Regions from separate parts of the Paenibacillus polygoni genome, predicted to be linked through region 2. Evidence: predicted binding sites of a transcription regulator. Region 2 holds the regulator's gene; the other holds the start of a gene.

Region 1 (4,849 bases), 160 kb from region 2:
TGGTAAAAGCAGCATACAGCTGCGGTAAACCTGCTCTTGGCGTAGGTCCTGGTAACGTCCCTTGCTTCATTGAAAAAACAGCTGACTTGAAACAAGCGGTGAATGATCTGATCTTGTCTAAATCTTTTGACAACGGAATGATCTGTGCTTCTGAGCAAGCAGTTATCATTGAAGAACCAATCTATAATGAAGTTAAAAAACTATTAATCGACAATGGATGTTATTTTGTAACGAAAGAAGAAGTAGCAAAACTTACCGCTGGAACAATTGTTGCTGAAAAATGTGCTGTGAATCCAAAAATTGTAGGACAGTCTGCTGTGAAGATTGCTCAAATGTGCGGAATCCATGTTCCAGAAGGAACTAAAATTCTTATTGCTGAAATTGACGGAGTTGGACCAAAATTCCCGCTTTCTGCAGAAAAACTCAGCCCTGTTCTTGCTTGTTACAAAGTAAAAACAGCGGATCAAGGTATTGATCGTGCAGCAGAAATCGTTGCTTTTGGCGGAATGGGTCACTCTTCGGTTATTCATTCTAATAATGATGATGTAATTAATCGTTTTGCAGATCGTCTGCCAACATGCCGTATTCTGGTGAATTCGCCTTCGACACATGGGGCAATCGGTGATATCTATAATTCTAATATTCCTTCGCTTACCCTCGGCTGCGGATCGTATGGTCGTAACTCGACTTCTTCTAACGTGACTGCAGTCAATCTAATTAACGTAAAAAGGGTGGCGCGGAGAACAGTGAATATGCAATGGTTTAAAGTTCCAAACAAAGTATACTTTGAAAAAGGTGCTACTCAGTATCTTGCCAAAATGCCGGATATTTCCCGTATTCTTATCGTAACCGATCCAATGATGGTAAAACTCGGTTATGTAGAAAAAGTAGAACACTACCTTCGTCAACGCCGTGTACCTGTCGCCATCGAAGTATTCTCTGATGTGGAGCCAGATCCATCGACAACAACGGTAGAACGCGGTACGGAACTCATGAATCAATTCCAACCTGACTGTATTATTGCTCTTGGCGGTGGTTCGCCAATGGATGCTGCCAAAGCAATGTGGCTGTTCTACGAGTACCCGGATACAAGTTTCCACAACTTAAAACAAAAATTCATGGATATTCGGAAACGGATCTACAAATATCCGCGTCTGGGACAAAAAGCACAGTTTGTAGCCATCCCAACGACTTCGGGTACGGGTTCTGAAGTAACTTCGTTTGCGGTTATTACTGATAAGAACAACGGTAATACGAAATATCCGCTGGCTGATTATGAACTTACACCTGATGTAGCCATAGTAGATCCTGAGTTCGTATACAGTTTGCCTAGAACAGCAGTTGCTGATACAGGAATGGATGTACTTACCCACGCAATTGAAGCATATGTATCAGTAATGGCAAATGATTATACAGATGGTCTTGCTATTAAAGCAATTCAGCTTGTGTTTGAATATCTCGAAGCATCTGCACTCACAGGGGATAAATTGGCCAGAGAAAAAATGCATAACGCATCGACGATTGCAGGTATGGCATTTGCGAATGCATTCCTTGGAATTAACCACTCCCTTGCTCATAAATGGGGAGGACAGTACCACACGGCCCATGGACGTACGAATGCAATCTTGTTACCGCACGTTATTCGTTATAATGCGAAGAAACCAACGAAATTTGCATCTTTCCCTAAATATTCGCACTTTATTGCGGATCAGCGTTATGCTGAGATTGCAAGAATATTGGGATTACCTGCAAGCACAACAGAAGAAGGGGTAAACAGCTTGATTCAAGCTATTCGAGATCTAAATAAAAAACTCGGTATCCCTGAATCTTTCCAAGCACTTGGTTTTGATGCTAAAGATTTCGAATCGCGTGTAGATTATTTGGCGGATCGCGCTTTTGAAGACCAATGTACAACAGCTAATCCGAAGTTGCCTCTGGTAACAGAACTCGCTGATGTGTACCGTAACGCTTTCTATGGTAATTTTGATAAATAAGTAAGGATAAAAATAGCCGAGCTGAGAGGGGATAATCCTGGTTAGCTCGGCTTTTTTATAGAAGGAAGAAAGTAGATGAATTCATGTTTCTTACCGATCTACCGACCGACTATAACAGAGAAATAAAAATAGAATAACAGTTTAAACTTTGTGATTTATGTCACAGAGTAGGTGTGAGATATGTTCTATAATTCAATGTGTAAAGCAGTTCCATGAAACAGTCGCTTCCCTTGAAAAGTGAAGAGAAGGGGTTATAACTAGCAAGGAAGTGAAAATAGTCACATAGTGTGACAGCTGTAGAAACAGTTTTACGGTTAGTAGGAGTACAGCTTTCATGGATTTTGTTCGGACCAGGCCCTTCCTTCACGCCTTGTCCTCTCAATGAGTCCAGATTAAACCAAAAGTTATTGGAGGGATTACCATGGCGGTAACCGAAAAAGAAGTGCAAAGTGTACAGTCGGGTTGGAGAAATTTTCAAAAAGGCAAATGGACAAAAGAAGTAAATGTAAATGACTTTCTACAAAAAAACTTGAAACCTTATGAAGGAAATGAAAGTTTCCTAGCAGGGGCTACTGAAAATACAAAAGCACTTTGGGAGATCGTAATGGATCTTACCAAAAAAGAAAGAGAAAATGGTGGAGTTCTCGATGTAGATGTTAATACACCTTCTACTATCGTTTCTCACAAACCAGGTTATCTTGATAAAGAGAAAGAACAGATTGTTGGGGTTCAAACGGATGCTCCGTTCAAACGTTCTATCCAACCTTTCGGCGGTATCCGCATGATGGTAGACGCTTGTAAAGCATATGGCTTCGAACTTCCGCAAGAAATTATTGATATGTTTACGACCATCCGTAAAACGCATAACCAAGGGGTATTTGATGCTTATACTCAAGAGATGAGAAATGCTCGTAAAGCAGGGATTATCACAGGTTTGCCAGATGCTTATGGCCGCGGTCGTATCATTGGTGACTACCGCAGAGCAGCACTTTACGGTGTGGATTTCCTGATTCAAGATAAAAAGAGAGAATTGAATGAACTTGAAGTTGATGTGATTGATGAAGATATCATCCGTCTTCGTGAAGAACTCTCAGAACAAATTCGCGCACTGCAAGAACTGAAACAACTGGGTGAAATGCACGGTTTCGATATCTCCGGCCCAGCACGTAATGCGAAAGAAGCTTTCCAATGGGTATACTTCGCTTACCTTGCAGCAATTAAAGAACAAAATGGTGCGGCAATGTCTCTTGGTCGTGTATCTTCCTTCCTTGATATCTACATTGAACGTGACCTGGAAGAAGGAACACTTACTGAGCAAGAAGCTCAAGAGCTTGTAGACCATTTTGTAATGAAACTTAGAATTGTTAAATTCCTGCGTACACCAGATTACAACGAACTGTTCAGTGGAGACCCAACATGGGTTACTGAATCCATCGGCGGTATGGGTATGGACGGAAAAACTCGCGTAACGAAAAACAGCTTCCGTTTCCTTCATACGCTTTATAACCTTGGTGCAGCTCCAGAGCCAAACTTAACTGTACTTTGGTCTGAACAACTGCCAGAAGGATTTAAAAAGTACTGTGCGAAAGTTTCCATTGAAACAAGTTCCATCCAATATGAAAATGATGATCTGATGCGTCCAATCTACGGGGACGATTATGGTATTGCATGCTGCGTATCCGCAATGCGTATTGGTAAACAAATGCAGTTCTTCGGCGCACGTGCAAACTTAGCAAAAGCACTTCTGTATGCAATTAACGGCGGTGTGGATGAAAAACTGGGTATGCAAGTTGGCCCTGAGTATCCTGCAATTACATCTGAAGTATTGAACTATGACGAAGTCATGAAACGTTTCAAACCAATGATGGAATGGCTGGCAAAACTTTACATGAACACACTAAATGTGATTCACTATATGCATGATAAATACAGCTACGAGCGTATTGAAATGGCACTGCATGATCGTGACATTCTGCGCACAATGGCTTGCGGTATCGCTGGACTTTCGGTTGCTGCTGACTCCCTCAGCGCAATTAAGTACGCTAAAGTTCGTCCAATCCGTGACGAGCGCGGTATTGCTGTTGATTTTGAAATCGAAGGCGACTTCCCTTGCTACGGTAACAACGATGATCGTGTAGACCAAATTGCTGTTGAACTGGTTGAATCGTTCATGACGATGATTCGTAAGCACAAAGCTTATCGTAATGCGATGCCTACGCAGTCCATTCTTACCATTACTTCTAACGTTGTATACGGTAAGAAAACAGGAACTACACCAGATGGACGTAAAGCAGGCGAACCGTTTGCACCAGGTGCTAACCCAATGCATGGACGTGATAAAAAAGGTGCGCTGGCAAGTCTTAGCTCGGTAGCAAAACTGCCATATGAGCACAGCTTAGATGGAATCTCTAACACATTCTCCATTGTTCCAAAAGCACTGGGTAAAGAAGAAGAAATTCAAAAAACAAACCTGACTTCCATGATGGACGGTTACTTTGGAAGTGGCGCGCATCACTTAAACGTTAACGTATTTAACCGCGAACAATTGATTGACGCAATGGAACATCCAGAAGATTATCCGCAGCTTACAGTTCGTGTATCCGGTTATGCGGTTAACTTCATCAAACTGACAAAAGAGCAGCAACTTGATGTTATTAACCGTACGTTCCACGGCAGTATGTAAGTAAAAATCTGTACGCACAAGCGGGTGCGTGGAAGGATGATGAAATGATGATAAAAGGACATATTCATTCATTGGAAACTTTCGGCACTGTCGATGGGCCAGGCATCCGCTTTGTGCTCTTTATGCAAGGCTGTCATCTTAAATGTCAGTATTGTCATAACCCGGATACGTG
Region 2 (4,849 bases):
CCCATTTGCTCTAGAAGCGAAGGAAGAATGGGATACACTGAGTGATATGCTGTTTAAGCTGTTACCAGAGAGAATGGATGCTGCGCCAGGAGATTCGGGACAGTTTTCACTTAGACTGAAGCCGCAATCAAAGCCAAAAGCATGGGACAAAATCTCAAAACATGAAAATCAGTTTTATGTCACAGTAGGCGAAATGGTTCGCAAAGCAGATAAGCTGCTTGGAGAAGTGAGAGAAGAGCTAGATGATTATGCGTCAGATAGTCTCATTACGGATATCACAGGTCTTGTCAGAGACTTAGCAGAACTTAGGGATAATCTGAGACTCTTTATGCGGCTTGACGATACAGGTACCGTATACTGGCTTGAAGCAAGCGGTCAGTTTAGAAGTAAGTCTCTGCAGCTATACGCAGTTCCTGTCGATGTAAGTTCACATTTGAAGGAACTGTTTTTTGATAAAAAACACAGTGTGATCCTGACCTCTGCTACGTTATCTGTAGACAAGTCATTTCAGTTTATGATCGATCAGCTCGGACTATCAGAGGCACAGGAAAAAGGCAGGCTTTTGACGTCCTTGCTGCCATCGCCATTTAATTATAGGGATCAGGCACTTCTTGTCATTCCCCGCGATTTTCCAAGCGTAAAAGGAAGTGTAGGGGATGATCACTTTGTAAGTATGCTGGTGACTTCACTTGCAGAGACAGCGAAGGCAACCAAAGGCAGAATGTTAGTGTTGTTTACATCCTACCGTATGCTGAGACAAGTGCATGAGCCACTAAAAGAAGCACTTGCAGCTAGTGACATCACGGTGCTTGGACAAGGGGTAGATACAGGCAGCCGGACCAAACTTACACGTCGGTTCCAAGAGGCTAAGGCTTCTGTCTTGCTTGGAACAAGCAGCTTCTGGGAAGGTGTAGATATTCCAGGAGAAGCTTTAACTTGCCTTGCAATCGTGCGGCTGCCTTTCCAGCCGCCCAGCCATCCGGTGGTGGAAGCAAAAAGTGAACTTTTGGAAAAAGAAAAGAAAAACCCTTTCATGAAACTTTCTGTTCCACAGGCAGTGATCCGGTTCAAACAAGGTTTTGGCCGGCTCGTTCGTACAGCACAGGACAGAGGTATCGTTATCGTTTATGATACAAGGGTTATTGAATCCTATTATGGAAAGTACTTTTTGTACTCCCTGCCAGGTCCCAAAATGGAACACATGGTTACGGAAAAAATGGTTCCAAGGATTAGTGAATGGCTGATGGAACATGAAACGAATAAAGAATAAGACGGAACATAAGTAATTTGTGTTTTGATGTAAGGGGGAGTTAACATTGAAGTCGGATAAAATTTCAGAGGCAGTCGTTCGCCGGCTGCCCGTATATCTGCGTTATCTGCAGGAGTTATATAAAAGAGAAGTGACAACGGTATCCTCTCAAGAACTCGGACTTAAACTGGATTTAAATCCAGCTCAGATCCGTAAAGATTTAGCTTATTTTGGCGATTTTGGACGGAAAGGAATCGGATATGACGTTGCTTATCTTATCGATAAAATTCGTCAAATCCTCAAAATTGACCAAGTCATCAATGTTGCCCTCGTTGGAGCAGGGAACCTCGGTCAAGCTTTATCTAACTATAACCGCTATGTAAAAGACAATATGAAGATTGTTGCCGTGTTTGACTCGTATGATAAAAAAATTGGAACGATGATCAATACACTTACGGTGCAGCCAATGGAAGAGTTACAGGATACAGTGAAAGAACGTAATATCCGAATTGGAATCATTACGGTGCCTGATTTTGAAGCTCAGCGTGTAGCGGATTGCATGGTTGAAGCAGGTATAGAGGCCATACTTAATTTTGCACCGATTATTATTAAAGCTCCGCCGCATATTCGGATCCATACGGCCGATTTCACAACAGATCTATTAAGCCTTGCTTATTATCTGGAAAGCGAAGAAGGAAAGGAAGTTACAGAAGATGAATAGTCATAAATGGCTTATTAAGAACGGACAATTCGCAGTTAGTGATCCAGAATGGCGAATCGTAAAAGGGTATATGCTTGTAGAGAATGATAAGATTGTCTACATAGGCGAGAAACTCCCTGAGGGGGAGGAAGAAACAACCGTTTTTGACGGGAAAAATTTACTCTTTATTCCGGGTCTAATCAATACGCACGGTCACGCTGCTATGTCTCTTCTGAGAGGATATGGAGATGACCTTGCACTCCAAATCTGGCTTCAAGAAAAAATGTGGCCAATGGAAGAGAAGTTCACGGCAGACGATGTATACTGGGGAGCTTCCTTGTCGATCCTGGAGATGATTAAAGGGGGCACAACCGCTTTTCTAGACATGTATGATCAGATGGATCAAGTGGCTAAAGTAGTAGAGGAGTCGGGGATACGAGCAAGCCTGATGCGCGGTGTTATTGGATTCGGTTCAGATGAACTGCGAGCTGCTAAACTTGCAGAAGCGACTTCTTTTGCCAAGGAATGGAACGGGCAGGCGAATGGCAGAATTACTACGATGTTGTCACCTCATGCACCGTATACATGTGGACCTGAGTTTATTGAGAAATTTGTTCAGGCGGCGCATGACTTGGACTTACCGCTTCATACGCACATGTCTGAGACAAAGGCAGAGGTAGAGCAGAATGTGAAAGATTATGGACTTCGTCCGGTTGCTCACTTAGAAAAATTGGGCTTCTTCTCCCGTCCATCTCTCGTGGCGCATGCGGTTCATTTAACTGACGAAGAAATTGAGATTCTTGCTAAATATAATGTGGCAGTAGCGCACAATCCAGGAAGTAACCTCAAACTTGCCAGCGGTGTAGCTCGAGTTCCGGATTTATTAAAAGCGGGGGTTGTTGTATCCTTAGCAACGGATGGACCTGCAAGCAATAATAATCTGGACATGTTTGAAGAGATGCGTCTCGCAGCCCTTATCCATAAAGGAGTCTCTGGTGACCCAACGGCGGTTCCAGCGACAGAAGCTCTACGTATGGGAACAGAATATGGAGCAAAATCGATCTATGTTGAAGATACGGGAACGCTTGCAGCAGGTAAAAAAGCAGATTTTATAGCGATTGATTTAGATCAGGCGCACTTTTTGCCGTATTCAGATTTGATCTCCCATGTTGTATACTCGGCAAGTGCTAAAGACGTAAAACATGTTTGGGTGGATGGCAAGCAGTTGTTAAAAGATGGTGAAGCTCTTACTTTAGATGAAGAACGTATTAAGCGTGAAGCAGAATCTGCATTTAAAGGACTGAAAGCCCGCTAACGGAACGAAGGGTGAGAAGGGAGTCCCGCCTTGAGGAGAAATCGTAAAAAGTGGATATACATTAGTATTCTTACCGTATTACTAATTTTATTTGGAATTTATCAATTTTATGTTTATGTAATGAAAGATCAGTGGGCAGAAAGAGACCTGGCGGTATCGATTGCAGAGCAGCAGGCACAGCTTACATCCGTTACAAAAACGCAGAAATCAGTTTGGGGAGAAGAGTCGATCTATTGGACGATTGAAGGCACGAACAGCGAGAGTAAGCCAATTATGGTCTGGGTTCGATTCGGAATGGATCATAAACCAGTAAGTGGAAAGAATAGTGTTCATACTGAACTCATTGAGAATAGTTTCTCTGAAGATGAAATGTACGCCAAAATCGCTGCAGAGTTAGGCAATATAGAGATTATTCATTTGCATCCAAGCTACTACAATAAAACATATGTATGGCAGCTCTTTTATAAGCAAGATGGCAAATATGTGTATCGATTCTACCAATTTAGTGATGGAACTGAAATAGGGAATGGATATCAACTTCCCGATTAAGGATTAAAATAGATATAACCAATACCCCCCAAATGGTCGATATAGATCATTCGGGGGGTATTTTATGTGGTAACATAGAAAAATATTTCATAGTTTAGATTTCATGCTTACGATATGTTATGCTATATTTATAGATTTTATTTACAGTAAAAACAATAAAAAGACTAAAAAGCAAGGGAGGTTGTCACTTGAAATTGCGTCCTATACCAATTGCAGTATCTTTGTTCGTTACTGCTACATTGTTGTTTGGAGGCTGGTTTGCCTACCGTCAGGTGGCTATGATTAAACCAATTGACAAATTGGTATCAACATACGAGGGTGTCAACAATGTTCAAATAGATATTAACCCAAAGGAAGTGACTTTGAATCTCGATTTGGAACCTCAAACGAATCTTAGGGGTCTAGTTGAACTTATTCATACAGATGGAAATCCGTATTTAAAGGGAAAGAAACTTAAACTTGACGTCAAAAATCATTCTACAGAGGAACTCGACGAATTTTGGTCAAGTGCCTTATTTACGGTAGCAGAAGCAATGGAAACAAGACAATATACGCAGATTCCTGAAGAACTGCAGAAAATGAGCGACGGCAGCATACAAGTAGATTACGATATGGATGATCAGAATGTGTATGTAAGTTTATCTGACGGAGAAGCTAGCAAGTTTATTATTTTGCCGCGGCAGTCGGCAACGATGGGGGTATGGCCAAATGCCTAAATGGACCAAGGAAATCTTGATTGGAGCAACGCCCGTCATCATTTTATTTCTCGTCTATATCGGGGTAAATGTAGTTCCTTTATTGCTTATGGGTCTTCTTGTTGGAGGTGTATTTCTTCTCATGCAGATGCGCGGCGGTCTGACCGTCGGTGCAAGCAGTGAAAGAAAACGAAAAAAGGCAGGTCCGCCGAAGCTCACTTTTGAGGAAATAGGCGGTCAAGATAGTGCGAAACAGGAGCTTAGAGAGGCTCTTGATTTTTTAATCAGACATGAGGAAATACAGAAATTTGGTATCCGTCCCTTAAAAGGAATCTTGTTAA

Evidence for each region. Region 2 encodes Rex, which represses fermentation and respiration genes when NADH is low (regulators of the CRP and FNR family bind a similar motif). Its sites were predicted from a motif close to TTGTGAAATATTTCACAA; they were not measured.
Region 1: the regulator Rex is predicted to act here: its motif matches at 2,143-2,160, upstream of pflB (formate C-acetyltransferase).

What each region holds. Positions count from the first base shown of each region.
Region 1 is NZ_CP127162.1:3,526,905-3,531,753, reverse strand. Features, by position in the region: gene adhE (bifunctional acetaldehyde-CoA/alcohol dehydrogenase) at 1-1,994, shown strand, start outside; gene pflB (formate C-acetyltransferase) at 2,416-4,677, shown strand; gene pflA (pyruvate formate-lyase-activating protein) at 4,725-4,849, shown strand, end outside.
Region 2 is NZ_CP127162.1:3,364,296-3,369,144, reverse strand. Features, by position in the region: gene dinG (ATP-dependent DNA helicase DinG) at 1-1,270, shown strand, start outside; gene QPK24_RS16065 (redox-sensing transcriptional repressor Rex) at 1,317-1,970, shown strand; gene QPK24_RS16060 (amidohydrolase) at 1,963-3,264, shown strand; gene QPK24_RS16055 (cell wall elongation regulator TseB-like domain-containing protein) at 3,295-3,813, shown strand; gene QPK24_RS16050 (hypothetical protein) at 4,002-4,529, shown strand; gene QPK24_RS16045 (AAA family ATPase) at 4,522-4,849, shown strand, end outside.